One region of the Lelliottia jeotgali genome, then DNA from elsewhere that is predicted to be linked to it. Evidence: predicted binding sites of a transcription regulator. Region 1 holds the regulator's gene; each other region holds the start of a gene.
What was found. Region 1 encodes sigma-54, which starts transcription at its own class of promoters, with help from an activator protein. Its sites were predicted from a motif close to GTTGGCACANNTTTCGCTNT; they were not measured.
Positions count from the first base shown of each region.

Region 2: JBO43_RS10940 (amino acid ABC transporter substrate-binding protein) is a predicted target of sigma-54. The motif match lies at 7,875-7,894, and genes of this name have one in related genera.
Region 3: hypA (hydrogenase maturation nickel metallochaperone HypA) is a predicted target of sigma-54. The motif match lies at 5,674-5,693, and genes of this name have one in related genera.

Region 1 is NZ_JAENMQ010000009.1:78,369-88,647, reverse strand. It holds gene JBO43_RS16275 (calcium/sodium antiporter) at 1-566, shown strand, start outside; gene kdsD (arabinose-5-phosphate isomerase KdsD) at 580-1,566, shown strand; gene kdsC (3-deoxy-manno-octulosonate-8-phosphatase KdsC) at 1,581-2,147, shown strand; gene lptC (LPS export ABC transporter periplasmic protein LptC) at 2,144-2,719, shown strand; gene lptA (lipopolysaccharide ABC transporter substrate-binding protein LptA) at 2,688-3,242, shown strand; gene lptB (LPS export ABC transporter ATP-binding protein) at 3,249-3,974, shown strand; gene rpoN (RNA polymerase factor sigma-54) at 4,022-5,455, shown strand; gene hpf (ribosome hibernation promoting factor) at 5,478-5,765, shown strand; gene ptsN (PTS IIA-like nitrogen regulatory protein PtsN) at 5,848-6,339, shown strand; gene rapZ (RNase adapter RapZ) at 6,385-7,239, shown strand; gene npr (PTS phosphocarrier protein NPr) at 7,236-7,508, shown strand; gene mtgA (monofunctional biosynthetic peptidoglycan transglycosylase) at 7,517-8,242, opposite strand; gene elbB (isoprenoid biosynthesis glyoxalase ElbB) at 8,239-8,892, opposite strand; gene arcB (aerobic respiration two-component sensor histidine kinase ArcB) at 9,124-10,279, opposite strand, start outside.
Region 2 is NZ_JAENMQ010000004.1:17,864-28,142, forward strand. It holds tRNA gene JBO43_RS10875 (tRNA-Met) at 60-136, shown strand; tRNA gene JBO43_RS10880 (tRNA-Leu) at 145-229, shown strand; tRNA gene JBO43_RS10885 (tRNA-Gln) at 253-327, shown strand; tRNA gene JBO43_RS10890 (tRNA-Gln) at 359-433, shown strand; tRNA gene JBO43_RS10895 (tRNA-Met) at 450-526, shown strand; tRNA gene JBO43_RS10900 (tRNA-Gln) at 571-645, shown strand; tRNA gene JBO43_RS10905 (tRNA-Gln) at 682-756, shown strand; gene ubiF (3-demethoxyubiquinol 3-hydroxylase) at 866-2,041, opposite strand; gene miaB (tRNA (N6-isopentenyl adenosine(37)-C2)-methylthiotransferase MiaB) at 2,179-3,603, shown strand; gene JBO43_RS10920 (PhoH family protein) at 3,738-4,784, shown strand; gene ybeY (rRNA maturation RNase YbeY) at 4,781-5,248, shown strand; gene corC (CNNM family magnesium/cobalt transport protein CorC) at 5,347-6,225, shown strand; gene lnt (apolipoprotein N-acyltransferase) at 6,231-7,769, shown strand; gene JBO43_RS10940 (amino acid ABC transporter substrate-binding protein) at 8,168-9,073, shown strand; gene JBO43_RS10945 (amino acid ABC transporter permease) at 9,231-9,971, shown strand; gene gltK (glutamate/aspartate ABC transporter permease GltK) at 9,971-10,279, shown strand, end outside.
Region 3 is NZ_JAENMQ010000006.1:33,939-44,217, forward strand. It holds gene flhA (formate hydrogenlyase transcriptional activator FlhA) at 1-1,973, opposite strand, end outside; gene hypE (hydrogenase expression/formation protein HypE) at 2,034-3,044, opposite strand; gene hypD (hydrogenase formation protein HypD) at 3,041-4,162, opposite strand; gene JBO43_RS13115 (HypC/HybG/HupF family hydrogenase formation chaperone) at 4,166-4,438, opposite strand; gene hypB (hydrogenase nickel incorporation protein HypB) at 4,429-5,292, opposite strand; gene hypA (hydrogenase maturation nickel metallochaperone HypA) at 5,296-5,646, opposite strand; gene hycA (formate hydrogenlyase regulator HycA) at 5,856-6,311, shown strand; gene JBO43_RS13135 (4Fe-4S dicluster domain-containing protein) at 6,382-6,990, shown strand; gene hycC (formate hydrogenlyase subunit 3) at 6,987-8,813, shown strand; gene JBO43_RS13145 (respiratory chain complex I subunit 1 family protein) at 8,815-9,738, shown strand; gene JBO43_RS13150 (hydrogenase large subunit) at 9,756-10,279, shown strand, end outside.

The sequences.
Region 1 (10,279 bases):
TCTGGCTGCTGTATATCGTTAAAATCGCCCGACTGGCGGAAAAACAAGGTGATGACAGCCTGACACGTGAACAAGTCGCTGAACTTCCGCGTGAAGGCACTTTGCCCGTTGCCCTGCTGTGGCTGGGTGTTGCACTTATTATTATGCCGATGTCCACCCGCATGGTCGTCGATAACGCCACGGTGCTGGCCAACTATTTCGCAATCAGCGAACTGACCATTGGCCTGACCGTGATTGCGATCGGCACCAGCTTGCCAGAACTGGCCACAGCGATAGCGGGCGCACGCAAAGGCGAAGGTGATATTGCGATTGGCAATATCATTGGCTCGAATATCTTCAACATCGCGATCGTAATGGGTTTACCCGCGCTGATTGCGCCAGGGGCCTTTAATCCGCTGGCTTTCTCCCGCGATTACGGAGTGATGCTGTTAGTCAGCGTGATTTTCGCCCTGCTCTGCTGGCGGCGGAAACAACAGATAGGCAAAGGGGCTGGCGTCTTGTTGACGGGTGGTTTTATCGTATGGATGGCGATGCTGTACTGGCTGTCGCCTCTTCTCTCTGGGTAAACGGAAACGCATTATGTCGCAAATAGAATTGCAGCCGGGTTTTGACTTTCAGAAAGCAGGCAAAGAAGTTCTGGAGATTGAACGTGAAGGTCTGGCGCAGTTAGATCAATATATTAATCAGGACTTTACTCATGCATGCGAGAAAATATTCTCCTGTTCGGGCAAAGTCGTGGTGATGGGGATGGGCAAATCGGGTCACATTGGCCGCAAAATGGCCGCGACCTTTGCCAGTACCGGAACATCCTCTTTCTTCGTGCATCCAGGTGAAGCGGCGCACGGCGATCTCGGAATGGTTACGCCGCAGGATGTGGTTATTGCGCTGTCCAACTCCGGCGAATCCAACGAAATACTGGCGCTGATCCCCGTGCTGAAACGTCTGCACGTTCCGCTCATTTGCATGACCAGCCGCCCAGAAAGCAGCATGGCGCGCGCGGCGGATGTTCACCTGTGCGTAAAAGTGCCGAAAGAAGCCTGCCCGCTTGGCCTGGCACCGACCTCCAGTACCACCGCGGCGCTGGTGATGGGTGATGCGCTCGCCGTAGCCCTGCTCGAAGCGCGTGGATTCACCCCAGAAGATTTCGCCCTTTCCCACCCAGGCGGCGCGCTAGGACGTAAACTTCTGTTGCGGGTGAACGATATTATGCACACTGGCGCAGAGATCCCTCACGTCAGCAAAGACGCCTCGCTGCGTGATGCCTTACTGGAGATCACGCGTAAAAACCTCGGTATGACGGTCATCTGTGACGACCTGATGAAGATCGAAGGGATCTTCACCGACGGTGATTTACGTCGTGTGTTTGATATGGGCGTTGACGTGCGCACTTTAGGCATCGCCGACGTCATGACACCCGGCGGGATCCGGGTGCGTCCCGGAACGCTGGCGGTTGAAGTTCTAAACCTGATGCAGTCTCGTCATATTACCTCAACCATGGTTGCCGATGGCGACCAACTGCTGGGTGTGGTACATATGCATGATCTTCTGCGCGCAGGCGTAGTGTAATGAAGGATAAGACAATGAGTAATGCGGGTGCATCCCTTGCAACCTGTTATGGCCCAGTCAGTACGCAAATGATGGCGCAGGCAGAAAAAATCCGCCTGCTGATTCTGGATGTTGATGGCGTACTGTCCGATGGCTTAATTTTTATGGGCAATAATGGCGAAGAGCTGAAAGCCTTTAATGTACGCGACGGCTACGGAATTCGCTGTGCGATCACATCCGGTATCGAAGTTGCTATCATCACCGGGCGTAAGGCTAAACTGGTAGAAGATCGCTGCGAAACATTGGGCATCACCCATTTGTATCAAGGCCAATCCGACAAAATGGTAGCGTTCAGGGATTTACTGGCGAAGCTTGCCATCGCACCTGAGAACGTAGCCTATGTTGGGGACGATCTGATCGACTGGCCAGTCATGGCCGAAGTCGGTTTGAGTATCGCCGTTGCCGACGCCCATCCTCTTTTGATCCCGCGCGCTGACTATGTCACCCGGATCAATGGCGGTCGCGGCGCCGTTCGTGAAGTATGCGATTTATTGTTGCTGGCGCAGGGTAAGCTTGATGAGGCCAAAGGGCAATCGATATGAGTAAAACCAGACGTTGGGTTATCATTCTGCTTTCACTGGCCGTGCTGGTCCTGATTGGCGTGAATATCGCTGACCGCGACGATACGCCCGATGAAGTCGTTAATACCAACGACCCAACCTACAAAAGCGATCACAGCGATACGGTAGTTTATAGCCCGGAAGGTGCCCTGAACTACCGTCTGATTGCGCAGCATGTAGAATATTTTTCCGATGACGGTATCTCGTGGTTCACCCAACCGGTGATGACCACATTTGATACCAACAAAATTCCGACGTGGTCGATTAAATCTGACCGGGCAAAATTGACGAATGACCGTATGCTTTATCTGTATGGTCATGTTGAAGTCAATGCTCTGACGCCAGACTCTCAACTGCGCAAAATTACTACGGATAACGCCCAGATAAACCTGGTCACCCAGGATGTCACGTCGCAGGATCTGGTGACGTTATACGGCACAACATTTAATTCCAGCGGTTTAAGAATGCGCGGGAACTTACGCAGCAAAAACGCCGAGCTGATTGAAAAGGTTAGAACCTCCTATGAAATTCAAAACAAACAAACTCAGCCTTAAATTTATCATTGCCAGCGCGCTGCTGGCCGCCAGTCTCCCCGCGCTTGCTGTGACGGGCGACACTGAGCAGCCGATTCATATCGAATCTGACACGCAGTCGCTTGATATGCAGGGTAACGTCGTCACCTTCACTGGCAACGTCGTCATGACCCAAGGCACGATCAAAATCAATGCCGATAAAGTGGTTGTCACCCGTCCGGGCGGCGAGCAGGGCAAAGAGATTATTGATGGCTACGGCAATCCGGCAACGTTCTATCAAATGCAGGATAACGGCAAGCCAGTGAAAGGCCATGCATCTCATATGCACTATGAGCTGGCGAAAGATCTCGTCATCCTGACCGGAAATGCCTATCTGGAACAGCTGGATAGCAACATCACCGGCGATAAGATCACGTATCTGGTGAAAGAGCAGAAAATGCAGGCATTCAGCGACAAAGGTAAGCGCGTCACCACCGTTCTGGTTCCGTCTCAGCTGCAAGACAAGAACAAAGACCAGGCCCCGGCACAGAAAAAGAGTAACTAATTCGTTATGGCAACTTTAACTGCAAAGAACCTCGCCAAAGCCTATAAAGGCCGCCGCGTCGTGGAAGATGTCAGTCTGACCGTGAACTCCGGCGAAATCGTTGGCCTGTTGGGTCCAAACGGCGCGGGTAAAACCACCACCTTTTATATGGTGGTCGGGATTGTCCCGCGCGATGCTGGCAACATTATCATTGATGATGAAGACATCAGTCTTCTGCCACTGCATGCGCGTGCCCGTCGCGGTATTGGCTATTTGCCGCAGGAAGCGTCGATTTTCCGCCGCCTGAGCGTGTTCGACAACCTGATGGCGGTTCTGCAAATCCGTGACGATTTGACCTCTGAGCAGCGTCAGGATCGTGCAAATGAGCTGATGGAAGAGTTCCACATCGAACATTTACGCGACAGCCTGGGCCAGGCCCTTTCCGGTGGTGAACGCCGCCGCGTCGAAATAGCCCGTGCCCTGGCAGCAAATCCGAAATTTATCCTGCTGGATGAACCTTTTGCGGGCGTCGATCCAATCTCCGTTATCGACATCAAGCGTATTATCGAGCATTTGCGCGACAGCGGCCTCGGAGTGCTCATCACTGACCACAACGTACGTGAAACGTTGGCGGTTTGTGAACGTGCTTATATCGTCAGCCAGGGCCATTTAATCGCCCACGGCACTCCGTTAGAAATTCTCGAAGACGAGCATGTGAAGCGTGTGTACCTTGGGGAAGACTTCAGACTCTGATAGGGTAGAGGTTAAGTCACGCCAAAGCGGGGAAAAACGCTCTGAACATGAAGCAAGGTTTGCAATTAAGGCTCAGCCAGCAACTGGCGATGACGCCACAGCTACAACAGGCGATCCGTCTGTTGCAGTTGTCCACGTTAGAACTTCAGCAGGAACTCCAGCAAGCGCTGGACAGCAATCCTCTGCTGGAGCAAACCGATCTTCATGACGAGGTAGATACCCAGGAAAAGCAGGACACCGAATCCCTTGATACGGCAGATGCTCTCGAACAAAAAGAGATGCCGGACGAGTTACCGTTAGACGCCAGCTGGGATGAAATCTACACCGCCGGAACCCCTTCCGGCACACGTGCTGATTACCAGGATGACGAACTTCCGGTTTATCAGGGCGAAACCACCCAGTCGTTACAGGATTACCTGATGTGGCAGGTGGAGCTCACGCCTTTCACCGAAACCGATCGCGCGATTGCCACCTCCATTGTGGATGCCGTGGATGATACGGGCTATTTGACCGTCTCTCTGGAAGACATTCTTGAGAGCGTCGGCAACGGCGATATCGATCTTGATGAGATCGAAGCGGTTCTGAAACGCATCCAACGTTTTGACCCGGTCGGCGTGGCGGCAAAAGATCTGCGTGATTGCCTGTTGATCCAACTTTCACAATTTGCAAAAGAAACACCGTGGATTGATGAAGCCCGACTGATCATCAGCGAACATTTAGATCTGCTGGCGAATCATGATTTCCGATCCCTGATGCGTGTCACGCGCCTCAAAGAGGACGTGTTGAAAGAGGCGGTCAATCTGATTCAGTCGCTTGACCCACGCCCCGGACAATCTATCCAGACCAGCGAACCTGAATACGTGATTCCTGACGTTCTGGTCAGAAAGCACAACGAACGCTGGACGGTAGAACTGAACTCCGACAGCATTCCTCGCCTGCAAATTAATCAGCAGTACGCCTCCATGTGCACCAGCGTGCGCAACGACTCCGACAATCAATATATTCGTAGCAATCTTCAGGAAGCGCGATGGCTGATCAAAAGCCTTGAGAGCCGAAATGATACGTTGCTACGTGTCAGTCGCTGTATTGTGGAACAGCAGCAGGCGTTTTTTGAAAAGGGCGAAGAGTTTATGAAACCGATGGTGCTGGCGGATATCGCCCAGGCCGTTGAGATGCACGAATCGACCATTTCGCGCGTGACCACGCAGAAGTATCTGCACAGCCCGCGCGGCATTTTTGAGCTTAAGTATTTCTTCTCCAGCCATGTGAATACCGAAGGCGGCGGCGAAGCCTCGTCAACGGCTATTCGAGCACTGGTGAAGAAGTTGATCGCAGCGGAAAACCCCGCGAAGCCACTGAGTGACAGTAAGTTAACCACCATGCTGTCCGACCAGGGTATTATGGTGGCACGTCGAACTGTTGCGAAGTATCGAGAGTCTTTATCCATTCCGCCGTCTAACCAGCGTAAACAACTGGTTTGACCCAACTGATAAGGAAGACACTATGCAGCTCAACATCACAGGACACAACGTCGAGATCACTGAAGCCTTACGCGATTTTGTGAATACGAAATTCGCCAAGCTTGAACAGTATTTCGAGAGGATCAATCAGGTCTACATTGTGTTGAAAGTGGAGAAAGTGACTCATATCTCGGATGCAACCCTGCATATAAACGGGGGTGAAATCCATGCCAGTGCGGAAGGGCAAGACATGTATGCGGCTATCGACGGCTTGATTGACAAGTTGGCACGACAGCTTAATAAACATAAAGATAAACTGAAACAACACTAATTGTCCGGGCAGTTAACGGGTGCAGGGCGGCCTGTTGTGAAACACAACAGGCCATTTGTACAGTTAGCGCTTAGGTGAAATTATGATGAACAACGATTCCTCGCTTCAATTGAGTAGTGTCCTTAACCAGGAATGTACCCGCAGTGGCGTTCACTGTCAGAGCAAAAAACGGGCTCTGGAAATTATCAGTGAACTGGCTGCAAAACAGTTAAGCCTGCCGCCTCAGGTGGTGTTCGAAGCTATTCTGACCCGTGAAAAAATGGGCAGTACCGGCATCGGCAATGGCATTGCCATTCCGCATGGCAAACTGGAAGAAGACACATTGCGCGCCGTGGGCGTCTTTGTGCAGCTCGAAACGCCAATCGCCTTTGATGCGATTGATAACCAGCCGGTTGATTTGCTGTTCGCGTTACTGGTGCCCGCTGACCAGACCAAAACCCATCTGCATACGCTTTCGCTGGTGGCTAAACGTCTGGCAGATAAAACCATTTGCCGCCGTCTGCGCGCAGCCCAAAGTGATGAAGAGTTGTACCAAATTATCACCGAAGCGGAAGGCAATCAGGATGATGCGTAACCAGGCGATGGCCTTCACATCTGCAGTCGTGAGGAGAAACGGAACATGGTGCTGATGATCGTCAGCGGTCGTTCTGGCTCGGGTAAATCCGTGGCCCTGCGAGCGCTCGAAGATATGGGATTTTACTGCGTCGATAACCTCCCGGTGGTTCTGCTGCCCGACCTGGCGCGAACGCTCGCGGACCGGCAGATTTCTGCCGCCGTCAGTATCGACGTGCGCAATATGCCGGAATCCCCGGAAATTTTCGAGCAGGCGATGAACAGCCTGCCGGAGAACTTCACGCCTCAGCTGCTGTTCCTGGACGCTGACCGTAACACGCTGATTCGTCGCTACAGCGACACCCGTCGTTTGCACCCGCTGTCTAGCAAGAATCTGTCGCTTGAAAGCGCCATCGACGAAGAGAGCGACCTGCTGGAACCGCTGCGTTCCCGCGCGGATCTGATTGTCGATACCTCCGAGATGTCGGTGCATGAGCTGGCGGAAATGCTGCGTACCCGCCTGTTGGGCAAACGCGAGCGTGAGCTGACGATGGTGTTCGAATCCTTCGGCTTCAAACACGGTATTCCGATCGATGCAGATTATGTGTTCGACGTACGCTTCCTGCCGAACCCGCACTGGGACCCAAAACTGCGTCCGATGACCGGTCTGGACAAGCCAGTGGCCGCGTTCCTCGACCGACACACAGAAGTTCACAATTTTATTTACCAGACGCGAAGCTACCTTGAGCTATGGTTACCTATGCTGGAAACCAACAACCGCAGCTACCTGACCGTGGCGATTGGTTGTACCGGCGGTAAACATCGTTCGGTGTATATTGCCGAGCAGCTGGCTGATTATTTCCGCTCACGCGGTAAAAACGTTCAGTCTCGCCATCGCACGCTGGAAAAACGTAAAACATGACCGTAAAACATACTGTTGAAATCACCAATAAGCTGGGCATGCACGCCCGCCCGGCGATGAAGTTGTTTGAACTGATGCAGGGATTTGACGCTGAAGTGCTGCTGCGTAACGATGAAGGCACCGAGGCTGAAGCCAATAGCGTGATTGCGCTGCTGATGCTGGATTCGGCAAAAGGACGTCAGATTGAAGTAGAAGCGACCGGCCCGCAGGAAGTGGAAGCGCTGGCAGCGGTGGTCGCGCTGTTCAACGCCGGATTTGATGAGGACTGAGTCCTCATCTAATACAATTTATTCCCCGTCATAAACGCTTCCCCGCCTAGCTGGCGCATCTGGCGCATAATCCACGCCTGGCGGCTGTGGACATACCCTGACGGGGCATTCGCTTTAAAGCGAATTGGGTTGGGTAGAACGGCCGCCAGAAGTGCAGCCTCGGAGATCGTCAGGCGACTGGCGGGTTTGTGGAAATAGCGCTGTGCTGCCGCCTCGACGCCAAACACGCCATCACCAAACTCGGCGATATTCAGGTACACCGTCAGGATGCGTTTTTTACTCCACACCGTCTCCATGCCCAACGTCAGGCCAGCTTCCAGCCCTTTTCGCACCCAGCTTCGTCCATCCCACAAAAACAGGTTTTTCGCCGTTTGCTGAGAGAGCGTCGACGCGCCGCGCACGCGGTTTTCGTTGCGCTCATTATGCGCCAGCGCTTTTTCAATCGAAGAGATATCAAAACCCCAGTGGTCCGGGAATTTCTGATCTTCTGCCGCAATCACCGCCAACCCCATCCACGGGGAAATCTCGTCCATACTCACCCAGTCAGAGTGCGCCACATAGCTGAAATCGCCCGTCAGCCACGCGCCGAGCTGCCGCTCTACCATTACCGCAGAAAACGGCACCGGCAGAATACTGAATAGTGCGATACCACCGCCCCAAAAGACGGCCAGAACCAGCACTGCTCGCAGCAAAATGCGTTTCACCCAGCCGACTGGCGACCTTTTTTTACTCACCGGGAAAGCACCAGTACACGTTCAACCAGCTTCTCAATACCGATTGCCGCTTCCGCGATGTTTTGCGCCAGCATATACGCTGGAGTGGTGACGATTTTATTGTCCTCGTCGACAACGATGTCTTCCACCGGGCAAGGCACGTGCTCACCGCCCATCTCTTCGATCAACTCAGCCGTATCGATATCGGTGCCGATAGTGAGGCGCAGCGGGAAATCAAAAATTTTAGGCAACATCGCGGGGGCGATGCACATGAAACCCAGCGGTTTCCCTGCAGCGTGCATCAGCTGGGCTAAATTTTTAAGCCCGTCATCGACCCGACATTCGCTGCCCTGGCTCGCAAAATTGCTCAAATTTTTTGCCGCGCCAAAACCACCAGGCACGATCAGAGCATCCAGTTCATCGGCGCTGGCCTGTGCCAGAGGCTGGATATTGCCGCGAGCGATACGCGCCGCTTCAATCAGAACATTACGCGTTTCGGACATCGGCTCACCGGTAAGATGATTGATGACATCCAGCTGATTTTTATCCGGCGCAAAACACACTGCTTCTGCGCCCTGCTTCGCCAGCGCGAGCAGCGTCAGAACTGATTCGTGAATTTCTGCGCCGTCATAAACGCCGCATCCGCTCAGTACTACACCCACCTTTTTCATTTTGCCGCCCTTCTCTTCAACTGTTTGAAGCATATTAATAATTCTGATTAAAACGCTATGCTTCACACATTTCACTGATTCCCGTAACAAATCATTTAAGATTTGCTATCTTATCTGCGTGCGGCCTAAATTTTCAGGCAGCGTCCATGCGAAAAAAACACAAAAAATCCGGCGCGGCCACGATTTCCCTGGTGTTGGCGCAGTATTTCGCGCACCCCGGTCTAACCGGGGTCATTTTTTTGTACTTTCCACCCACGCTTTCAGCACATTCACGTCGTTTTGCCACTCTTGTTTCATCTCCTCAACCCACTCACCCACGTTATCCCACCATGCGGGTAAATCCGGAGACTGGATCTGCTGGCCCAACTGCTGCAAATGGCGCAATCCGATCGATCCAGCAGCACCTTTGATTTTATGACCTTCTTCGACAATGCCTTTCTGGTCGCGAGCCGTCAGATTGGATTCCAGCACGCTTAAATAACCCGGCATCATTTTCTCAAACACCGCCAGGCCATCGGTAATCAGCTTTGGACCCACCAGTTCGATGTACTGCTCAAGCATGGCGATATCCAGAAGCGATTGTGCTTTTTCACTCTCTACAGGCGTCATCATGTTTTCCTCTTCATCACAGGTGTCCCAGAATTTCTTGATCATGGCGGTCAGGGCGGGCACTGCCAGCGGCTTGCTGAGCACATCGTCCATGCCGGCATCGAGGTACTCTTTTTTGTCCTTCAGCACGTTGGCAGTCAGTGCCACCAGAGGCGGCAGCTCATCGCGAGCGTAACGACGCGTCAGTTCGCGCGAAATATCCAGCCCGGTCATATCTGGTAGCTGAATATCCAGCAGCACGAGGTCATATTCGCCAGGCGTGAACATCTCCAGCGCGGCGGTACCGGTCATCGCCACATCCACGCTGTTGCCCAGTTTTTCCAGCACGGAACGCGCGACAATCACGTTCAGCTCAATATCTTCGACCAGCAGGACGTGCAATGCAGGTAACGGCAAATCGTCATTTTCGAAGGTGTCTTCAACTTCTTCAGCAACCGCCGGAGCGTGGACCGTCAGCGTAAAGAGAGAGCCTTTGCCCTGTTGACTGGATACGGTGATATCCCCGCCCATACTTTTCGCCAGACGGCGCGATACTGCCAGGCCGATCCCGGTTCCCGTCGCCGGTTTACCGCCATTGCTGTCTTTCACCTGGTAATACATGGCGAAGATTTTGTCCTGCTCTTCCTGCGGAATACCGATGCCGGAATCTTCGACTTCAAAGTGCAGCATATCCCCTTCGTCAAAGCGAATACGCACCACCACTTCCCCTTTCTGGGTGAACTTGACGGCGTTGCTGATGAGATTCCACAGGATCTGACGCAGACGCGTCCCGTCCGTC
Region 2 (10,279 bases), on a different contig from region 1:
CAAGGCTCAATACGCATAATGCGCCCCGCAACGCCGATAAGGTAACGCGAAAAAAAGATGGCTACGTAGCTCAGTTGGTTAGAGCACATCACTCATAATGATGGGGTCACAGGTTCGAATCCCGTCGTAGCCACCATCTTTTTTGCGGGAGTGGCGAAATTGGTAGACGCACCAGATTTAGGTTCTGGCGCCGCAAGGTGTGCGAGTTCAAGTCTCGCCTCCCGCACCATTTCCAGGTCAGCGTTGTACGGATGGGGTATCGCCAAGCGGTAAGGCACCGGTTTTTGATACCGGCATTCCCTGGTTCGAATCCAGGTACCCCAGCCATATTCTTCGATTTAGCGGTTCTCCGCATTATTGGGGTATCGCCAAGCGGTAAGGCACCGGTTTTTGATACCGGCATTCCCTGGTTCGAATCCAGGTACCCCAGCCATCGAAGAAAGCAGTTTGGCTACGTAGCTCAGTTGGTTAGAGCACATCACTCATAATGATGGGGTCACAGGTTCGAATCCCGTCGTAGCCACCAAATTAGAAATTTATCGATTATTTCGGTAAACTAGAAAAAATTGTTGGGGTATCGCCAAGCGGTAAGGCTCTGGTTTCTGATACCAGCATTCCGAGGTTCGAATCCTCGTACCCCAGCCAATTTCAAAAAGTCGTTAGATGTTTAACGCACCCTGTTGGGGTATCGCCAAGCGGTAAGGCTCTGGTTTCTGATACCAGCATTCCGAGGTTCGAATCCTCGTACCCCAGCCACTTAACAGCAAAAAAGCCCGCTCTGCGGGCTTTTTTGTTTTTGTGCTTTGCTCGGTGCGGCTTGTTTCCCTCATCCTGGCCCTCTCCCAAAGGAGAGGGGAAAAGCTGCCTAAAGTCCGAGCGCATACTTCAATGCCTGACGTTTCAGGCCGCCTGCGCGTTCTGCTGCCATCAGGCCGATATTGCGCAGAACACGCACTGGTGCGAGATCGTTGCTGAACCCCGCGTAAAACAGATCCATCCCCGACTGCATCAGGAAATTATCTGCCATACGCCGCGTCTGGTAGCGCTTAAGTACACCGGCACTCGCCCAGGGTTCCGCATGGCCGCGCGCGCTGCTCATCACCGACAACAACGCTTCCACGTCACGATAGCCCAGGTTCACACCCTGCCCCGCCAGTGGATGAATGGTATGCGCCGCATCCCCCACCAGCGCCAGCCCTTCGCGCGCGTATTGCAGGGCATGGCGACGGGTCAACGGGAATCCACCCGCCGCCACCGGAGTGACTTTGCCAAGACGCGCCGGGAAGTGTTTCTCGATTTCACGCTGTAACTGCTCCATCGACAAACTCTGTAACTGGCGAATACGCGCCGGAGTGTCGTACCACACCAGCGACGCCCAGCAGTCAAACAGCGGTAAGAAGGCGTGCGGACCGTTGGGGGTAAAATGCTGCCAGGTGCTGTCGCCCGGATCGTTTTCGCACTTAACGGTAATCAGCATGCAGGATTGTTGATACTGCCATGCATGAATGCCAATCCCGGCCATCTGCCGCACCTGTGAATTTGCACCATCAGCACCAACCACCAGCTTTACAGCCAGCTCATCACCGTTATCCAGCGCCAGCACATATCCGCCCTCATGGCAATGCAGTGCTTTCAGGGAATCCGGCACCCGCAGCGTCACGTTGTCGTGCGCCTCCAGCGCCTGCCAGAGCGCTAACTGCAGCACGTTATTTTCCACCATGTAACCCAACAGCGGCAGCTTGAGCTCTGAGGCGTCAAACTTCACGTGTGCGTTTTCCCACTCCCATGTCTCCAGACGGCGATACGGATGGGCGCGCATCGCCAGGATCGCCTCCCATACACCCAGACCGCGCAGCAGATCGACCGACGCGGCACTGATCGCCGAGATCCGCACATCCGGCTGCTGAGCATCATCAAACGCGGGCGGCGCAGCCTGCTCGATAACCGTTACCTGAAATCCCTGTTGTGCCAGTCCGAGCGCCAGTGCGCCGCCGACCATCCCACCGCCGACCACGGCGATTTCGGTTTTCTGGAGTGTCATGGTCAATAATCCTTTCTAAGAGAATCCCTTAAGTTTACCGGATTTTTTCGCCCTTGAGGCAGCCAACCTTCATACTGGTCACAACCCCACCAAACCATTACAATACGCGGCTTGCAATCCTGAGCCTGAGCAAGTCGATGACTAAAAAACTCCATATAAAAACCTGGGGCTGTCAGATGAACGAATACGATTCATCGAAGATGGCCGATCTGCTGAATGCCACCCACGGGTATCAACTGACTGAAGTGGCAGAGGAAGCCGATGTACTGCTGCTTAACACCTGCTCAATCCGTGAAAAAGCGCAGGAAAAAGTCTTCCACCTGTTAGGTCGCTGGAAACTCCTCAAAAAGAAAAATCCGGACCTGATTATCGGCGTCGGCGGCTGCGTGGCCTCACAAGAAGGCAAAATGATTCGCCAACGCGCGCATTATGTCGATATCGTGTTTGGCCCGCAGACCCTGCACCGCTTGCCGGAGATGATCAACTCGGTTCGCGGCGATCGCAGCCCGGTGGTTGACGTCAGCTTCCCGGAAATCGAGAAATTTGACCGCCTGCCAGAGCCGCGCGCCGATGGCCCAAGCGCGTTCGTCTCCATCATGGAAGGCTGCAACAAATACTGTACCTACTGCGTCGTGCCTTATACACGCGGTGAAGAGGTCAGCCGCCCGTGCGATGATATTCTGTTCGAAGTGGCCCAGCTAGCCGCCCAAGGCGTGCGTGAAGTGAATCTGCTCGGTCAGAACGTGAACGCATGGCGTGGCGAAAACTACGATGGTTCTACCGGCACGTTCGCCGAGTTGCTGCGTCTGGTGGCTGCTATCGATGGTATCGACCGCGTCCGTTTCACCACCAGCCATCCGATTGAATTTACCGATGACATCATCGATGTCTATCGCGATACGCCTGAACTGGTGAGCTTCCTGCATCTGCCGGTGCAGTGCGGTTCCGACCGCGTGCTGAACCTGATGGGTCGTACCCATACGGTGCTGGAATACAAAGCGATTATCCGCAAACTGCGTGAAGCGCGCCCGGATATCCAGATAAGCTCCGATTTTATCGTCGGCTTCCCTGGCGAAACCACCGATGATTTCGCCCGCACCATGAAGCTGATTGGTGAAGTGAATTTTGATACCAGCTTTAGCTTTATCTTCTCTGCGCGTCCAGGCACGCCTGCCGCCGATATGGTGGACGATGTGCCGGAAGAAGAGAAAAAGCAGCGTCTGTATATTCTGCAGGAGCGTATCAACCAGCAAGTGACCGCCTGGAGCCGCCGTATGCTCGGCACCACGCAGCGTATCCTGGTGGAAGGCACCTCGCGTAAAAGTCTGATGCAGCTGTCAGGGCGCACCGAGAACAACCGCGTGGTGAACTTCGAAGGTACGCCAGATATGATCGGTAAGTTTGTTGATATCGAGATTGAGGAAGTGCTGACCAACTCCATGCGCGGCAAACTGGTGCGCACCGAAGCGGAAATGGGACTGCGCGTGGCCGAAACGCCGGAGTCCGTTATCGCCCGTACCCGTAAAGAGAATGATTTAGGTGTCGGTGTTTACCAGCCTTAATTCCTTCAGGCCTGTCGCTCTGGCAGGCCTTGTATTTCCCCTCGGCGTCCCCAATATGCAAGCATAAGCTTGCGCCTTTTTTCTGTGGCGTGAATAATTTCTTGTAAGACGACACTCAAATTAAGAGGAACAGTTTGAATACAGAAACGCGTGAACTTACCCTTGAGCCAGCAGACAACGCTCGCCTGCTGAGTCTGTGCGGGCCGTTTGATGACAACATCAAACAACTGGAGCGACGTCTGGGTATCGAAATCAATCGTCGCGATAACCATTTCAAACTTACCGGACGCGCCATCTGCGTCAACGCCGCTGCCGATATTCTGCGCAGCCTGTATGTCGATACCGCCCCGATGCGCGGCGAGACTCAGGACATTGAGCCTGAACATATCCACCTCGCCATCAAAGAAGCGCGCGTGCTGGAGCAGAGCGCCGACAGCGTGCCTGACTACGGTAAAGCCATCAATATCAAAACCAAGCGTGGCGTCATCAAGCCGCGAACACCAAATCAGGCGCAGTACATCGCCAATATTCTCGACCACGACATCACCTTCGGCGTGGGCCCGGCGGGTACAGGTAAAACTTATCTGGCCGTCGCCGCTGCTGTCGATGCGCTGGAGCGCCAGGATATTCGTCGTATCCTGCTGACCCGCCCGGCGGTAGAAGCCGGTGAAAAGCTGGGCTTCCTGCCTGGCGATTTAAGTCAGAAAGTGGATCCGTATCTGCGCCCGCTGTATGACGCTCTGTTTGAAATGCTCGGCTTTGAGAAAGTCGAAAAGCTGATCGAACGTAACGTCATCGAAGTAGCGCCACTCGCCTACATGCGCGGGCGCACGTTAAACGACGCGTTCATCATTCTCGACGAGAGCCAGAACACCACCATCGAACAGATGAAGATGTTCCTGACGCGTATTGGCTTTAACTCGAAAGCGGTCATTACTGGCGATATCACTCAGATCGACCTGCCGCGCAGTACTAAATCCGGTCTGCGTCACGCCATCGAAGTGCTGGCGGAAGTAGACGAAATCAGCTTCAACTTCTTCAACAGCGAAGATGTCGTGCGCCATCCAGTGGTCGCCCGCATCGTTAACGCCTATGAAGCATGGGAAGAAGCAGAACAAAAACGTAAAGCAGAACAGGCCGCGGAACGTAAACGCGAAGCCCAGGAGCAAGAACACAAATGAGTCAGGTAATTCTCGATTTACAGCTGGCCTGTGATGACAATTCCGGTTTACCGGAAGAAAGTCAGTTTCAAACATGGCTGGATGCGGTGATTCCGCAGTTTCAGGAAGAGTCAGAAGTCACGATTCGCCTGGTTGACGAAGCGGAAAGCCACGAGCTGAACCTGACCTATCGCGGGAAAGATAAGCCGACCAACGTGCTCTCTTTCCCGTTTGAAGCACCGCCGGGCATCGAAATGCCGCTGCTGGGTGACCTGATCATCTGCCGCCAGGTGGTTGAACAGGAAGCGAAAGAGCAACAAAAGCCGCTCGACGCACACTGGGCGCACATGGTTATCCACGGCAGTCTGCATCTGCTTGGCTATGATCATATTGAAGACGAAGAAGCGGAAGAGATGGAATCCCTCGAGACAGAGATAATGCTTGCTCTGGGCTATGAGGATCCGTACATTGCCGAGAAAGAATAGTCAGTTAAGCATCTTGCGACACTGACCGACCATGCCGTCGCACAAGGAACATTGCGGCGGCGAGCTTTACACTCACAAGAGAACCCTAAACTTACGCCATGAGCGACGACAATTCACACAGTAGCGACACGACAACCAGCAAGAAGGGATTTTTCTCCCTCATTCTGAGCCAGCTTTTCCACGGTGAACCGAAAAACCGTGATGAACTCCTGGAGCTGATTCGTGATTCCGGGCAGAACGATCTTATCGACGAAGATACGCGCGAAATGCTCGAAGGGGTCATGGACATCGCCGACCAGCGCGTTCGCGATATTATGATCCCCCGCTCGCAGATGATTACCCTGAAACGCAACCAGACTCTGGACGAGTGCCTCGATGTGATCATCGAATCGGCCCACTCGCGTTTCCCGGTGATTAGCGAGGACAAAGATCACATCGAAGGGATTCTGATGGCGAAAGATCTGCTGCCGTTTATGCGCAGCGATGCCGACGCTTTCAGCATGGAAAAAGTGTTACGCCAGGCGGTGGTGGTTCCGGAAAGCAAGCGCGTTGACCGCATGCTCAAAGAGTTCCGCTCCCAGCGCTACCACATGGCGATTGTTATCGATGAATTTGGCGGTGTTTCCGGCCTTGTGACTATCGAAGATATTCTCGAACTGATCGTCGGTGAAATCGAAGATGAGTACGACGAAGAAGACGATATCGAATTCCGTCAGCTGAGCCGTCACACCTGGACGGTGCGCGCTCTGGCGTCCATTGAAGAGTTCAACGAGACCTTTGGCACCCACTTCAGCGATGAAGAGGTGGACACCATTGGCGGGCTGGTGATGCAGGCCTTTGGCCATCTCCCGGCGCGCGGCGAGTCCGTTGACATCGATGGTTACCAGTTCAAGGTCGCTATGGCCGACAGCCGACGTATTATTCAGGTTCACGTCAGAATGCCGGACGACTCCCCGGTGCCAAAACTGGAAGATTAATGTAAATGGCATTTGCCCCATTACTTGAACGCCAGCGCGTCCGTTTGCTGCTGGCGCTGTTGCTCGGAGCCAGCGGAACGCTGGCTTTTTCTCCTTATGATATCTGGCCTGCTGCCCTTCTCTCTTTGATGGGGCTGCAAGGGCTGACGCTGAATCGTCGCCCGGTTCAGGCTGCGGCTATCGGCTACTTCTGGGGTCTGGGCCTGTTTGGTTCCGGCATTAACTGGGTGTACGTCAGTATCGCGCAGTTTGGCGGAATGCCTGGCCCGGTGAACGTCTTCCTGGTGGTGCTGCTGGCTGCGTATCTCTCGCTGTATACGGGTCTGTTTGCGGGCATTCTGTCGCGCCTGTGGCCGAAAACCACCTGGCTGCGCGTCGCTATTGCCGCTCCCGTGGTCTGGCAAATTACCGAATTCCTGCGCGGCTGGGTGCTAACCGGCTTCCCGTGGCTGCAGTTCGGCTACAGCCAGATTGATGGCCCGCTGAAAGGCCTGGCCCCGGTGATGGGTGTGGAGGCGATCAACTTCCTGCTGATGGTGGTGAGCGGCCTGCTGGTGTTGGCGCTGGTTCAGCGAAACTGGAAACCGCTGGTCGCCGCCGTTGTACTGTTCGCCCTTCCCTTCCCACTGCGCTTTATCCAGTGGTTTACCCTGGAGCCGGAACGCGCGACGCAGGTGTCGATGGTGCAGGGAGACATTGCACAATCGCTGAAATGGGATGAGAACCAGCTGGTTAATACGCTGAAAATCTATCTTGATGCGACGCAAAAAGAGATGGGTAAATCCAGCCTGATCATCTGGCCGGAGTCTGCGATTCCGGATCTGGAAATCAATCAGCAGCGTTTCCTGAGCATGATGGACGATCTCCTGCGCGCCAAAAACAGCACGCTGATCACCGGGATTGTCGATGCGCGTCTGAACCAGCAGAACCGTTACGACACTTACAACACCATTATCACGCTCGGAAAAGACAATCCGTACAGCTACGAATCGGCGAATCGCTACAACAAAAATCACCTTGTTCCTTTTGGTGAGTTTGTACCGCTGGAATCGATTCTGCGCCCGCTGGCACCGTTCTTCGACTTGCCGATGTCGTCCTTTAGCCGGGGTTCCTACGTTCAGCCGCAGCTTCATGCGCACGGTTTTGCACTGACGCCGGCGATCTGCTACGAAATCATCCTGGGCGAGCAGGTGCGCGATAACTTCCGTCCGGATACGGATTATCTGCTGACCATCTCCAACGACGCCTGGTTTGGTAAGTCGATCGGCCCGTGGCAGCACTTCCAGATGGCACGCATGCGCTCGCTTGAGCTGGCACGTCCGCTGCTGCGCAGCACCAACAACGGGATTACGGCGGTGATTGGTCCGAAAGGCGAAATCCAGGCGATGCTCCCGCAGTTCACCCGCGCGGTGTTGACCACCAAAGTCACGCCAACGACGGGCCTGACGCCGTATGCTCGCACCGGCAACTGGCCGCTGTGGATTCTGACCGCGCTGTTTGGTTTTGGCGCACTGCTGATGAGCCTTCGTCAGCGTCGTAGATAGTCCTTTCTGCCCGGCGGCGCTTCGCTTGCCGGGCCTGCAAAACCCATCCCCGTGGGCCGGGTAAGGCACAGCCGTCACCCGGCAAATCCCCTCTCAAATTCCATTTCTGGCACGCCTATTGCTTTGTTAAATCACAGATACAGTGGTTTGGCTTAACGTGCAACTTTGTCGCACCATCGCAGTTCATCGGTAGCACCCAAAAGGTGCAACGAGATATTTTTGCCTCTGAATGGTGCGGCGCGCTTCGCAAAAATAAACAATAACGCAGCAAAATCTTTACATTAAGCCAGACTAAATGTTAACAAGCTTGCATAACACTGCACTCGCATCGCGCGAGATATAACAACATCACAATGGGTATCAATGCGTCATTGGCGCAGATAATAAAGGAGTTGGGTATGCAATTACGTAAACTGGCCACAGCAATGCTGGTAATGGGCGTGTCCGCAGGCGTCGTTCACGCTGAAGACGCACCGGCTGCCGGGAGCACTCTCGACAAGATTGCCAAAAATGGCGTGATCGTGGTCGGCCACCGTGAATCTTCCGTCCCGTTCTCATACTACGACAACACGCAAAAAGTCGTAGGCTACTCTCAGGACTACTCCAACGCGATCGTAGAAGCGGTCAAGAAGAAGCTCAACAAACCTGATCTGCAGGTGAAGCTAATTCCAATTACGTCGCAAAACCGTATTCCCCTGCTGCAAAACGGCACCTTCGATTTTGAGTGTGGCTCCACCACTAACAACCTCGAACGTCAGAAACAAGCGGCCTTCTCCGACACCATCTTCGTGGTTGGTACGCGTCTGCTGACCAAAAAAGGCGGCGAGATTAAAGACTTCGCAGACCTGAAAGGCAAAGCGGTCGTTGTGACTTCCGGTACCACCTCTGAAGTGCTGCTGCACAAGCTGAACGACGAGAAGAAACTGGATATGCGCATCATCAGCGCCAAAGACCACGGTGACTCTTTCCGTACTCTGGAAAGCGGCCGCGCGGTGGCATTTATGATGGATGACGCGCTGCTGGCGGGTGAACGTGCGAAAGCGAAGAAACCAGACAACTGGGAAATCGTCGGCACGGCGCAGTCGAAAGAAGCGTACGGCTGTATGCTGCGTAAAGACGACGCAGGCTTCAAAAAACTGATCGATGACACCATCGCTCAGGTACAGACCTCCGGCGAAGCGGAAAAATGGTTCGATAAGTGGTTCAAGAATCCGATTCCACCAAAAAATCTCAACATGAACTTTGAACTGTCTGACGACATGAAAGCCCTGTTTAAAGAACCTAACGACAAAGCACTTAACTAATTAGAACCATTAAGGGGCGGGATCTCCTGCCCTCTCGATTGTCGGGAAGCGCGGACAGACTATACGTTGAGTGGTCGTTCCCCACTCAGCGCGAACATTGAGCTTCTCACCAATCTTCGAGGGTAGCGCTGCTACCCTTTTTTTTCTGGAGTTTATTATGTCAATAGACTGGAACTGGGGCATTTTTCTGCAACAGGCCCCGTTCGGCAACACCACCTATTTAGGCTGGCTGTGGAGCGGCTTTCAGGTCACCGTCGCGTTATCGATAACGGCCTGGATTATCGCGTTTCTGGTCGGTTCGCTGTTCGGTATTTTACGTACCGTCCCCAACCGTTTTCTCTCTATGCTCGGCACGCTGTACGTCGAACTGTTCCGTAACGTTCCGTTAATCGTGCAATTCTTTACCTGGTATCTGGTCGTTCCTGAACTGCTGCCGGAAAATCTCGGTATGTGGTTTAAATCGGAGCTGGACCCGAACATTCAGTTCTTTGTCTCCTCGATGCTGTGCCTTGGGCTGTTCACTGCTGCGCGCGTCTGCGAGCAGGTGCGTGCCGCGATTCAGTCTCTGCCGCGCGGGCAAAAAAACGCCGCGCTGGCAATGGGCCTGACGCTGCCGCAAAGCTACCGCTACGTGCTGCTGCCGAACGCCTATCGCGTGATCGTTCCGCCGATGACCTCCGAGATGATGAACCTGGTGAAAAACTCGGCCATCGCCTCCACCATCGGTCTGGTCGATATGGCGGCGCAGGCGGGCAAGCTGCTGGATTACTCCGCACACGCGTGGGAATCCTTCACTGCCATCACCGTGGCGTATGTCTTGATTAACGCATTCATCATGCTGGTGATGAACCTGGTTGAACGTAAAACTCGCCTGCCGGGCAATCTGGGGGGCAAATAATGTACGAGTTTGACTGGAGTTCCATTGTTCCTGCCATGCCCTATCTGCTTGATGGGCTGGTCATCACCTTAAAAATCACCGCCATTGCTATCGTCATTGGCATTGTCTGGGGCACGATCCTCGCCGTCATGCGCCTGTCGAGCTTCAAGCCTTTCGCCTGGTTCGCGACCGCCTACGTCAACGTTTTTCGCTCCATTCCGCTGGTCATGGTGCTGCTGTGGTTTTATCTGATTGTTCCTGGCCTGCTGCAAAACGTACTGGGACTGTCGCCTAAAACGGATATCCGCCTGATCTCGGCGATGGTGGCG
Region 3 (10,279 bases), on a different contig from region 1:
ACCACACCGTTGGTCTCTTTCAGAATACGCACGATCAGCTGATATTCGTCTTCACCGTCCTGTGCCATTTCCGCCACCGGCATCGCCTCTTGTGAAATCATCACTTCGGGCAGCGAGAGTTGTAGCACGCTGCCGCGCGTCAGCAGCACCGCCCGCTCAATGACGTTTTCCAGCTCGCGAACGTTGCCCGGCCATTCCATCGCCGAGAGCGTGCGCAGGGTTTCTGCCGGAATGCTGTCAATATTGCGCCCCATCCGGCGGGCAATTTTGGCGGTGAACGCTTTCACCAGTAGCGGAATGTCGTCCGGGCGCTCGCGTAGCGGAGGCAGACAAATTGGGAACACGTTCAGACGATAGTAAAGATCGTTGCGGAACTCACGATCGGCGACCATTTTTTTCAGGTCGCGGTTAGTGGCAGCAATCAGGCGCACATTGGTTTGAATCAGCTTGTTGCTGCCGAGGCGTTCAAACTCCTGTTCCTGTAACACGCGCAGCAATTTGGGCTGCAATTCCAGCGGCATATCGCCCACTTCATCGAGGAACAGCGAACTTTTGTCCGCCAGCTCAAAACGACCGATGCGCTGGGTGCTGGCACCGGTAAACGCACCGCGCTCGTGGCCAAACAGGTCGCTTTCGAGCAGCCCCGCAGGCATCGCCGCGCAGTTCATTTTCACCATCCGACGGCTGTTGCGATTGCTGAGATTGTGGATTGCACGGGCAATCAGCTCTTTGCCGGTGCCGGTTTCGCCAAGGATCAGCACCGTGCTGTCGCTCTGCGCCACCATTTCCACCTGTTTGAGCACGCTATACATGGCATCGCTGCGGCCAATAATCTCGCCAAATTCACTGTCGACGTTATTCAGCTGTTCCGTCAGCGCCAGGTTCTCATCCACAAGCCGTTCTTTCAGGCGGTGGATCTCCTGATACGCAAGGGCATTATCGAGCGCGATAGCGATACGCTCGGCAATCTGGCGCAGCAGTTTTAAATTGGTGGTGGTAAAGATCTGCTCTTCGCACTGCGCCAGTTTCAGTACGCCGAGCATGGTGTTTCCGGACATCAGCGGCAGCAGGCACAATGTCTGAATTTGGTTTCCCCACGAGTTAAACAGCATCCGCTCGTACGGTGCCAGTTCGTCACGCTCGTTGAGATTGAGCAGCAGCATCTCTTTGTTTTTAAACACCCGCTCGGACAGCGTTCCCACTTCGTCGACTTCGCTTTGCTCGTGCGCCGGGTTGGTTTCGTCCAGATAATGGGTGGAGTGAATGGTCAGTTTGCCCTTGCGATGGCCGCGCAACACAATGCTAATAGCGTCGATTTTAAAGTAGTGGTGGATCTCTTTCGCGACCTCGCTCACCAGCTCATCCATATCGAGGCGGGAGAGCACCGCGTTGGTGATAGCGACAAGTATGCGGAAGTTGTCACGCTCGCGGCTCAGGAGATCGTAATCGACGTTATCGCTGACGCGGCTGTGGATCTGTTCCGCCACCACGCTGACAATCTGGGTGAAAGTGTGCAGGCGTTCGTATTCCGCTTCGCTCCACGGCTGATCGTTATTACGAATAAATTCGCAGCCGCCGAAGATACGACCATCGACGGCCAGCGGGAGCATGGAGTAATGGCCGAAGGGCGAATATAACGGGCTGTCGGCGAGACGCGGCCAGATCTTGCGAAACTCCTCGAAGTTGCAGTGCAGCGCGTCCGGGCGCGACAAAATACGACGCACCGGGCCGTGTGCCAGCACCGTTTCATCTTCATATTCGACGGGCTTGCCGTTGTCGCGCGTCGCAAAGTAGCTGGCGCGTTGGCTGGCGCTGTGCCAGAGCACGATGGCGGCGCTGTCTGCCAGCGCAGATTGCCTGACCAGGCGCGTCAGAGCCTCGCTCAGTGAACCCAAATCGGGCTGCTGTAAAAGTGTGCGCGTAATATCAAACAGCCCTTGCTGTCCAAGATCGCTCATCGGTGTATACGACATATCGCTTCCAAAGAGACTGGCAAAAAAAGAGAAACAGTGCTGACCGCTTTTCGCGCGGTTCTAGCAAATTCGGGGTAACGGTTCTGAATGCGGTAAATCCAGCGTGCGTTTGATGCCGTACAGGCCGGACAGTCGCACTCCTTTGCGCTCAACCACTTCACCAATGATAGCGGCATTTTGCCCGAGCGGATGGGCGCGCAGTTTTTCCAGTACCGCTTCAGCGTAAGCGCGTTCAACGCCAATCAGCAGCTTGCCTTCGTTGGCAAAGTTGAGTGGGTCCAGGCCCAGCAGCTCGCAAAGACCACGCACTGCCGGTTTAACGGGCAACTGGCTTTCCACCAGTTCAACGCCACACCCGCTGGCGGCGGCGAACTCATGGGCGACGGCATTCACGCCGCCGCGCGTAGCATCGCGCAGGGCTTTAACGCCGGGGCAGTCATGCAAGGTCTGGATAAGCGGCGTCAGCACCGCGCAGTCGCTCTGCAGTTCACCGTCCAGCCCCAGCCCTTCGCGTAGATTTAAAATTGTCGCGCCGTGGCAGCCCAGCGTACCGCTAACAATCAACACATCGCCGACATTGAGCTGCTGCGCGCCCCAGTGGATGTCCGCCGGAATGGCACCCATGCCCGCAGTATTGATAAACAGTTTGTCCGCCGCACCGCGCTGCACCACTTTGGTGTCGCCAGTGACGATGGCAATACCTGCTTCCCGTGCGGTCTGCGCCATGCTGTTGACGACGGCGGTTAAGTTCTCCATTGGTAATCCCTCTTCGAGGATAAAACCGCACGAGAGATAGCGGGGGATTGCACCGCTCACCGCCACATCATTCGCCGTGCCGCACACCGCCAGCTTGCCGATATCGCCACCGGGGAAAAACAGCGGGTCGATGACGTAGCTGTCTGTGGAAAACGCCAGGCGATCGCCCTGGGAGGTCAACGATGACAGCGCAATGCGTGCCTGATCTTCCTGCTGCGCCAGCCACGGGTTGTCGAAGGCGGACATAAACAGCTGACCAATCAGCTGCTGCATCGCCAGGCCGCCGCTGCCGTGGGCCATTTCCACCGTCTTCATGCTTCACACTCCTGATTGCGGTACTGATACCACGCGGCGCAGGCTCCTTCGGAAGAGACCATTAGCGCGCCAAACGCGGTTTGCGGATTGCAGGTGTTGCCAAATAATGGACATTGATGCGGTTTGCATTTGCCGGTTAACACCGCGCCACAGCGGGCGCGAGGATCGTCACATACCTGCTGCGGCTGAGGTCGAAAATGCGCTTCGGCGTCGAATGCCTGGTACGCAGCGGTCAGATGGACGCCTGACTGCGCAATCAGACCCAGCCCGCGCCATTCGCTGTCACCTTCGACGCTAAATACCTCGGCGATAGCCTGTTGCGCCAGATGATTGCCCGCATCGGGGACCACGCGACGATACTGATTTTCTACCGAACTCACGGCTGCTATTTTCTGCTCAACCAGCATGTTCACGCCTTGCAGTAGATCAAGAGGTTCGAATCCAGCCACCACTAATGGGCGATGATAGTCGACGGCGATAAAGCCATAGGCCTCGGTGCCAATCACCATGCTGACGTGGCCTGGCGCCAGAAACGCGTCGATACCGTTGTCCGGTTCGTCCAGCAGGCTGCGCAGGGTAGGGATCAGCGTAATATGCTGACAGAAAAAGAAAAAGTTTGTCAGGCCCTGCTCTCTTGCCTGCCGCAAAGTGATGGCCGTTGCGGGCATGGTGGTTTCAAATCCAAGGCCGAAAAACACCACTTTTCGCGCTGGATTCTCTGCCGCCAGCTTCAGGGCATCCATCGGCGAATAGACGATACGCACATCCGCGCCGCGCGCGCGGGCCTGCATCAGTGAACCGTTTTTGCCTGGCACGCGCATCGCATCGCCAAAAGTGCAAAAAATCACCTCCGGCTGGCTGGCAATCTCAATGCAGCTGTCGATGCGACCCATTGGAAGGACGCACACCGGACAGCCAGGGCCGTGAATAAATTCAATGTTATCGGGCAGGAGCTGGTCGAGGCCGAATTTAAAGATCGCATGAGTGTGGCCGCCGCAGACTTCCATGATGCGCAGCGGACGCGCGGCGGTGTACTCCAGTAGCGCAGCCCGCGTTTTCAGGTGCGCGATAAGCTGCATCACCTGTTCAGGTGCGCGGTATTCATCAACGTAGCGCATGTGTTATCGCTCCTCGCCAAACAGCAGCGCGCCGACGTTCGGCTCGACTTCAAACATATTTTGCAGCGCCGCCAGCGTGTCGCGGGCCTCGTCTTCGTTAATCACGCTCATGGCAAAACCGACGTGGACCAGCACCCACTGACCGAGGCGCGAGGCGCCGTTTTCATCCACTACGCCCACCAGCGTGAGATCGACATCGCGCAGCACGCCGCACACTTCCACTTTGGCCTGATTACCGTCGATGGCGCGAATCTGTCCTGGAACGCCTATGCACATCGTTCGTTCTCCAGCCAGTTCAGCCAGCTTTCCATGCCGTCACCCTTAGTGGCGGACACCATCAGGATTTCAATTTCCGGGTTCACTTCCCGGGCGTACGCCAAACATTTTTCGACGTCGAAATCGAGGTACGGCAGCAGATCTATTTTGTTGAGCAGCATCAGCGAGGCGGCGGCAAACATATGCGGGTATTTCAGCGGTTTGTCCTCACCTTCAGTGACGGAGAGCACCGCCACTTTATGCCGTTCACCGAGATCAAAACTGGCGGGGCAGACCAGGTTGCCGACGTTCTCGATAAACAGAATGCCGTTATCCGCCAACGGCAGACGCGGCGCGGCGTCGGCAATCATCTGCGCATCCAGATGGCAGCCTTTGCCAGTATTGACCTGAATTGCCGGCGTGCCGGTTTCGCGAATGCGCGCGGCGTCATTCACGGTCTGCTGATCGCCTTCTATAACCGCGCAGGAGACGCGCTGGTTCAGGCGTTTAAGGGTTTCTGTCAGCAGAGTAGTTTTGCCGGAGCCGGGGCTGGACACCAAATTAAGTACCAACTGGTCGTGCGCGGCGAAACGTGCGCGGTTGCGTGCGGCGAGCTGGTTGTTTTTGTCCAGCACGTTGATTTCGACTTCCAGCATTTTGCGCTGGCTCATCCCCGGCGCATGGGTGCCTGCTTCGCCGTGGCCGTAGTGCAGGTCGCCTTCGTCTGATGGCTTTGGCGCAAAGCGGATGCCGGTGAGCGCTGCTACGTTGCGCGGGGCGGGAGAGAAAGGCGCGGAGCGAAACGCGGAGTGGGGGCGATGCTCATCGCCTTCGATATACAGGTTGCCTTCGGCGCAACCGCAGGTACTACACATGATTTACTCCTGGTCTATTTCGAGGCGCTGGATCTGCAAACCGTCGTCGGCCACGATGCGCAAGCCGGTGTTCTGACACTGCGGGCAGCTTCGCACTTTTGACGATAACAGCGTGACGTACTGCTGGCAGGTCTCGCACCAGCATTCGGCCTGCTGCTCTTCGAGATGCAAAGTGCAGCCTTCCGCCAGCGTGTCGCGGCACACCAGCTCAAAGCAAAAGGTGAGGGCGCTGGGTTCGACGCAGGAAAACGCCCCGACTTTCAGCCATACGCCGGTAACGCGTTTTGCGTGGTGTTGCTTTGCCTGCTGCTCGATAAGTTCCAGCGCGCGCTGGCAGAGGGTGATTTCGTGCATGACGCCTCCTCGGTGATTTTCACCGTTAATGCAATAACGATGCCAGCCTGATTTAGGAAAGGGAGTGTCGATGACGGCGCTGACGAAATGACACGTCGACATGCTGACGGGGATAGCGTTAATTACTTAAAATCCTTGTAAATCAAAAATATAAAAACTGGCACAAAATCTGCTTAACAGCCGTCATCTCCATTAACCGGATACCTGAGATGACTATTTGGGAACTTAGCGAAAAAGCGGACTACATCGCGCAACGCCATCAACAATTACAGGAGCAGTGGCATCTGTACTGCAACTCACTGGTTCAGGGCATCACCCTGTCTAAAGCCCATCTGCATCATGCGATGAGCTGCGCGGCACAAGAGGATTTGTGCTTCGTGCTGTTTGGTCACTTCACGATTTACGTCACCCTGGCGGACAACTTCAACAGCCACGTCATCGAATATCACGTCGAAACCAAAGACGGCGACAGACAGCGTATTGCGCAGGCGCAGCTGATGATCGACGGCATGGTTGACGGCCACGTCAGTACCCGCGATCGCCACCAGGTGCTTGAACACTATCTGGAAAAAATCGCACCGGTGTACGACGGCCTCTATTCGGCGGTGGAAAATAACGTGCCGGTGAATTTGCACGAGCTGGTGCGCGAACCGCACACCGCCTGATGTTTGCGTGTCGAGATGTGTCGATATGGCACGTCGTCGTCAAAAATGACACTGTCCTGAGGACTACCCGGTGAACCGTTTTGTAATTGCTGACTCGACGGTCTGTATTGGCTGCCACACCTGTGAAGCGGCGTGTTCGGAAACACACCGCCTGCACGGGCTGCAGTCCATGCCGCGCCTGCGCGTTATGCGTAATGAAAAAGAGTCTGCCCCGCAGCTCTGCCATCAATGTGAGGATGCCCCCTGTGCGGGCGTCTGTCCTGTGAATGCCATCACCCGCGTCGATGGCGCTGTGCAGCTGAACGAGAGCCTGTGCGTGAGCTGCAAGCTGTGCGGCATCGCCTGCCCGTTCGGCGCGATTGAATTTTCGGGCAGCCGCCCGCTGCATATTCCAGCCAACGCCAATTCGCCAAAAGCCCCGCCTGCGCCTCCCGCTCCGGCCCGCGTCAGCAGCCTGCTGGACTGGGTGCCGGGTGTGCGCGCCGTGGCGGTGAAATGCGATTTGTGCAGCTTTGATGAACAAGGCCCGGCCTGCGTGCGCACCTGCCCGACCAAAGCGCTGATTCTGGTCAATATCCGCGATATCGCGCGCACCAGTAAACGCAAACGCGAACTGACGATAAATACCGATTTTGGCGATCTGTCGCTGTTTCAGGCGCAAAACGAGGGGGCGAAATGAACGCTGTGACTCTCATTAACAGCGCCGTGGCCTGGTTTGTGGCCGCCGCCGTGCTGTCGCTGGTGTTCTCTTTCAACAAACCCCTCAGCGGATGGACCGCCGGAATCGGCGGGGCAGTCGGTAGTGCGATAACGGCGCTGACCGGGTTTATGGTGCTGACGCAGGGTGTCCATGCAGAAGGCGCTATGCCGCTGGTTCGCCACACCGTTCAGCTCACGCCGCTGAACGCTATCTGGCTCATCACCTTTGGCCTGTGCGGCCTGTTTATCAGCCTGTTTAATATCGACTGGCACCGCCATCCGCAGACCAAACCGAACGGTCTGCTGATCAATCTCCTGCTCGCCGCCGCCGTCTGTACGGTCGTCGCCAGCAACCTGGCCGCGCTGGTGGTGATGGCGGAAATCATGGCTCTGTGCGGCGTGTTCCTGACCGGCTGCAGCCAGTCCGGCAAACTGTGGTTTGCGCTTGGGCGCCTCGGCACTCTCTTGCTGGCACTGACCTGCTGGCTGGTGTGGCAGCGCTACGGCACGCTGGAACTGGATCTCCTGAGCGCCCGTGCGCAACTGATGCCATTTGGCGCGGATATCTGGCTGCTCGGCGTGGTTGGTTTTGGTCTGCTGGCGGGGATTATTCCGCTGCATGGCTGGGTGCCGCAGGCGCACGCGAATGCCTCTGCACCTGCCGCGACGTTGTTCTCGACGGTGGTGATGAAAGTCGGTTTGTTTGGCATCCTCACCCTTTCGCTGATCGGCGGCCAGCCGCCGCTGTGGTGGGGCGTAGTGCTGCTCGTCGCCGGGATGATCACCGCCTTTGTCGGCGGGCTGTACGCCCTCATGGAACACAACATCCAGCGCCTGCTGGCGTATCACACCCTGGAAAATATCGGCATCATCCTGCTTGGTCTGGGCGCGGGGCTGACTGGCCTGGCGCTGAACCATCCGGCGCTCGTTGCCGCCGGGTTTATCGGTGGGCTGTATCACCTCGTCAACCACAGCCTGTTTAAAAGCACGCTGTTCCTCGGCGCAGGCAGCGTCTGGTTCCGCACCGGGCATCGCGATATCGAGAAGCTCGGCGGGATCGGCAAAAAAATGCCGCTGATTTCGCTCGCCATGCTGGTCGGTTTGATGGCGATGGCCGCGCTGCCACCGCTCAACGGTTTTGCCGGTGAGTGGGTGATCTATCAGTCGTTCTTTGCCCTCGGTCAGAGCGACGTCTTTATCGCCCGTCTGCTGGGGCCAATGCTGGCCGTCGGTCTGGCGATTACCGGCGCTTTGGCGGTGATGTGTATGGCGAAAGTCTACGGTGTCACCTTCCTCGGCGCCCCGCGTACCCCGGAGGCAGAAAACGCCCGCTGCGCACCGGCTCTGATGACTGCAAGCGTCGTTCTGCTGGCCCTGTGCTGTATTGCGGGCGGGGTCGCTGCACCGTGGCTGCTGCCGCTGCTGGGAAGTGCAGTCCCACTGCCGCTCACCACCGCGCACACCGCCGTTTCTCAGCCGATGATTGCTCTGCTGCTGATCGCCGCGCCGCTTCTCCCGCTGGTGCTGATGATGTTCTTCAAACGCGACCGTCTGCCCGCCCGTTCACGCGGGAAGGCATGGGCGTGCGGGTATGAGCACGAACAGTCGATGGTGATCACCGCCCACGGTTTTGCGATGCCGGTGAAAGAGAACTTTGCCGCTGTGTTGAAGCTGCGCCACCTGCTAAATCCGGTGAAGTTGATACCCGGCTGGCAAAGCGCGGTCGCGCCCACGCTGTTCCGTCGTCTCGCCCTGATCGAGCTGGCGGTGCTGGTGGTGATTGTGATTTCACGAGGAGCCTGACATGAGTCTGTTACTGGCATTACTTCAGGCGCTGGTGTTATTCGCCGTTGCGCCACTGCTTTCGGGCATCACCCGCGTGGCCCGCGCCCGAATGCACAACCGTCGCGGCCCTGGCGTACTCCAGGAGTACCGCGATCTGTTCAAACTGATGGGCCGTCAGAGCATCGCTCCTGACGCGTCCGGGTGGGTGTTCCGCCTGACGCCGTTCGTGATGGTCGGCGTGATGTTGACCATCGCCACCGCACTGCCGGTGGTGACGGTTGCGTCGCCGCTGCCTGTGCTCGGTGACCTGATCACCCTGATCTATCTCTTCGCCATCGCACGCTTTTTCTTCGCGATTGCAGGGCTGGATACGGGCAGTCCGTTTACCGGTATCGGCGCCAGCCGCGAAGCGATGCTCGGCGTGCTGGTTGAGCCGATCCTGCTGCTGGGCCTGTGGGTCGCGGCGCAGGTCGCGGGCTCAACGCACATCAGCTTTATTGCGGATACCGTCTATCACTGGCCCGTCGCCCGCAGCGTGCCGCTGATTCTGGCCCTGTGTGCCTGCGCGTTCGCCACCTTTATCGAGATGGGCAAATTGCCTTTTGACCTCGCGGAAGCGGAGCAGGAATTGCAGGAAGGCCCGCTCACGGAGTACAGCGGCTATGGTTTTGCGGTGCTGAAGTGGGGCATCAGCCTCAAACAGCTGGTGGTACTGCAAATGTTTGTCGGCGTCTTCTTCCCGTGGGGACAGGTGACGCACTTTTCGGTGACGGGTTTACTGCTGGCGGTGGTGATTGCCGCGCTCAAGCTGGTGGCCGGTGTGCTGATTATCGCCCTGTTTGAAAACAGCATGGCGCGACTGCGCTTTAACGCCACCTCGCGCATCACCTGGGCCGGGTTTGGCTTTGCCTTTTTAGCCTTCGTCTCCTTGCTGGTGGCGTGATTACAGAGAGTCTTAGTATGTCTGAAGAAAAAGTAGGTCAACAGTATCTCGCCGCACTGCATCAGGCGTTTCCCGGCGTGGTGCTGGAAGAGAGCTGGCAGACCAAAGATCAAATCACCCTGACCATCAAGGTGAACTATCTGCCGGAAGTGGTGGAGTTTCTTTATTACCAGCAGGGCGGTTGGCTGTCGGTGCTGTTCGGCAACGATGAGCGCCAGCTGTGCGGCAACTACGCGGTCTATTACGTGCTGTCGATGGAGCAGGGCGTCAAATGCTGGATAACCGTGCGCGTCGAAGTCGATCCGAATAAACCGGAGTACCCGTCCGTCACGCCGCGCGTGCCTGCGGCGGTTTGGGGCGAGCGCGAAGTGCGTGATATGTACGGTCTGGTAGCCGTCGGCCTGCCGGATGAACGTCGCCTGGTATTGCCGGACGACTGGCCGGATGAACTCTACCCGCTGCGCAAAGACAGCATGGATTATCGTCAGCGTCCTGCCCCGACGACCGACAGCGAAACCTACGAGTTCATCAACGAACTGGG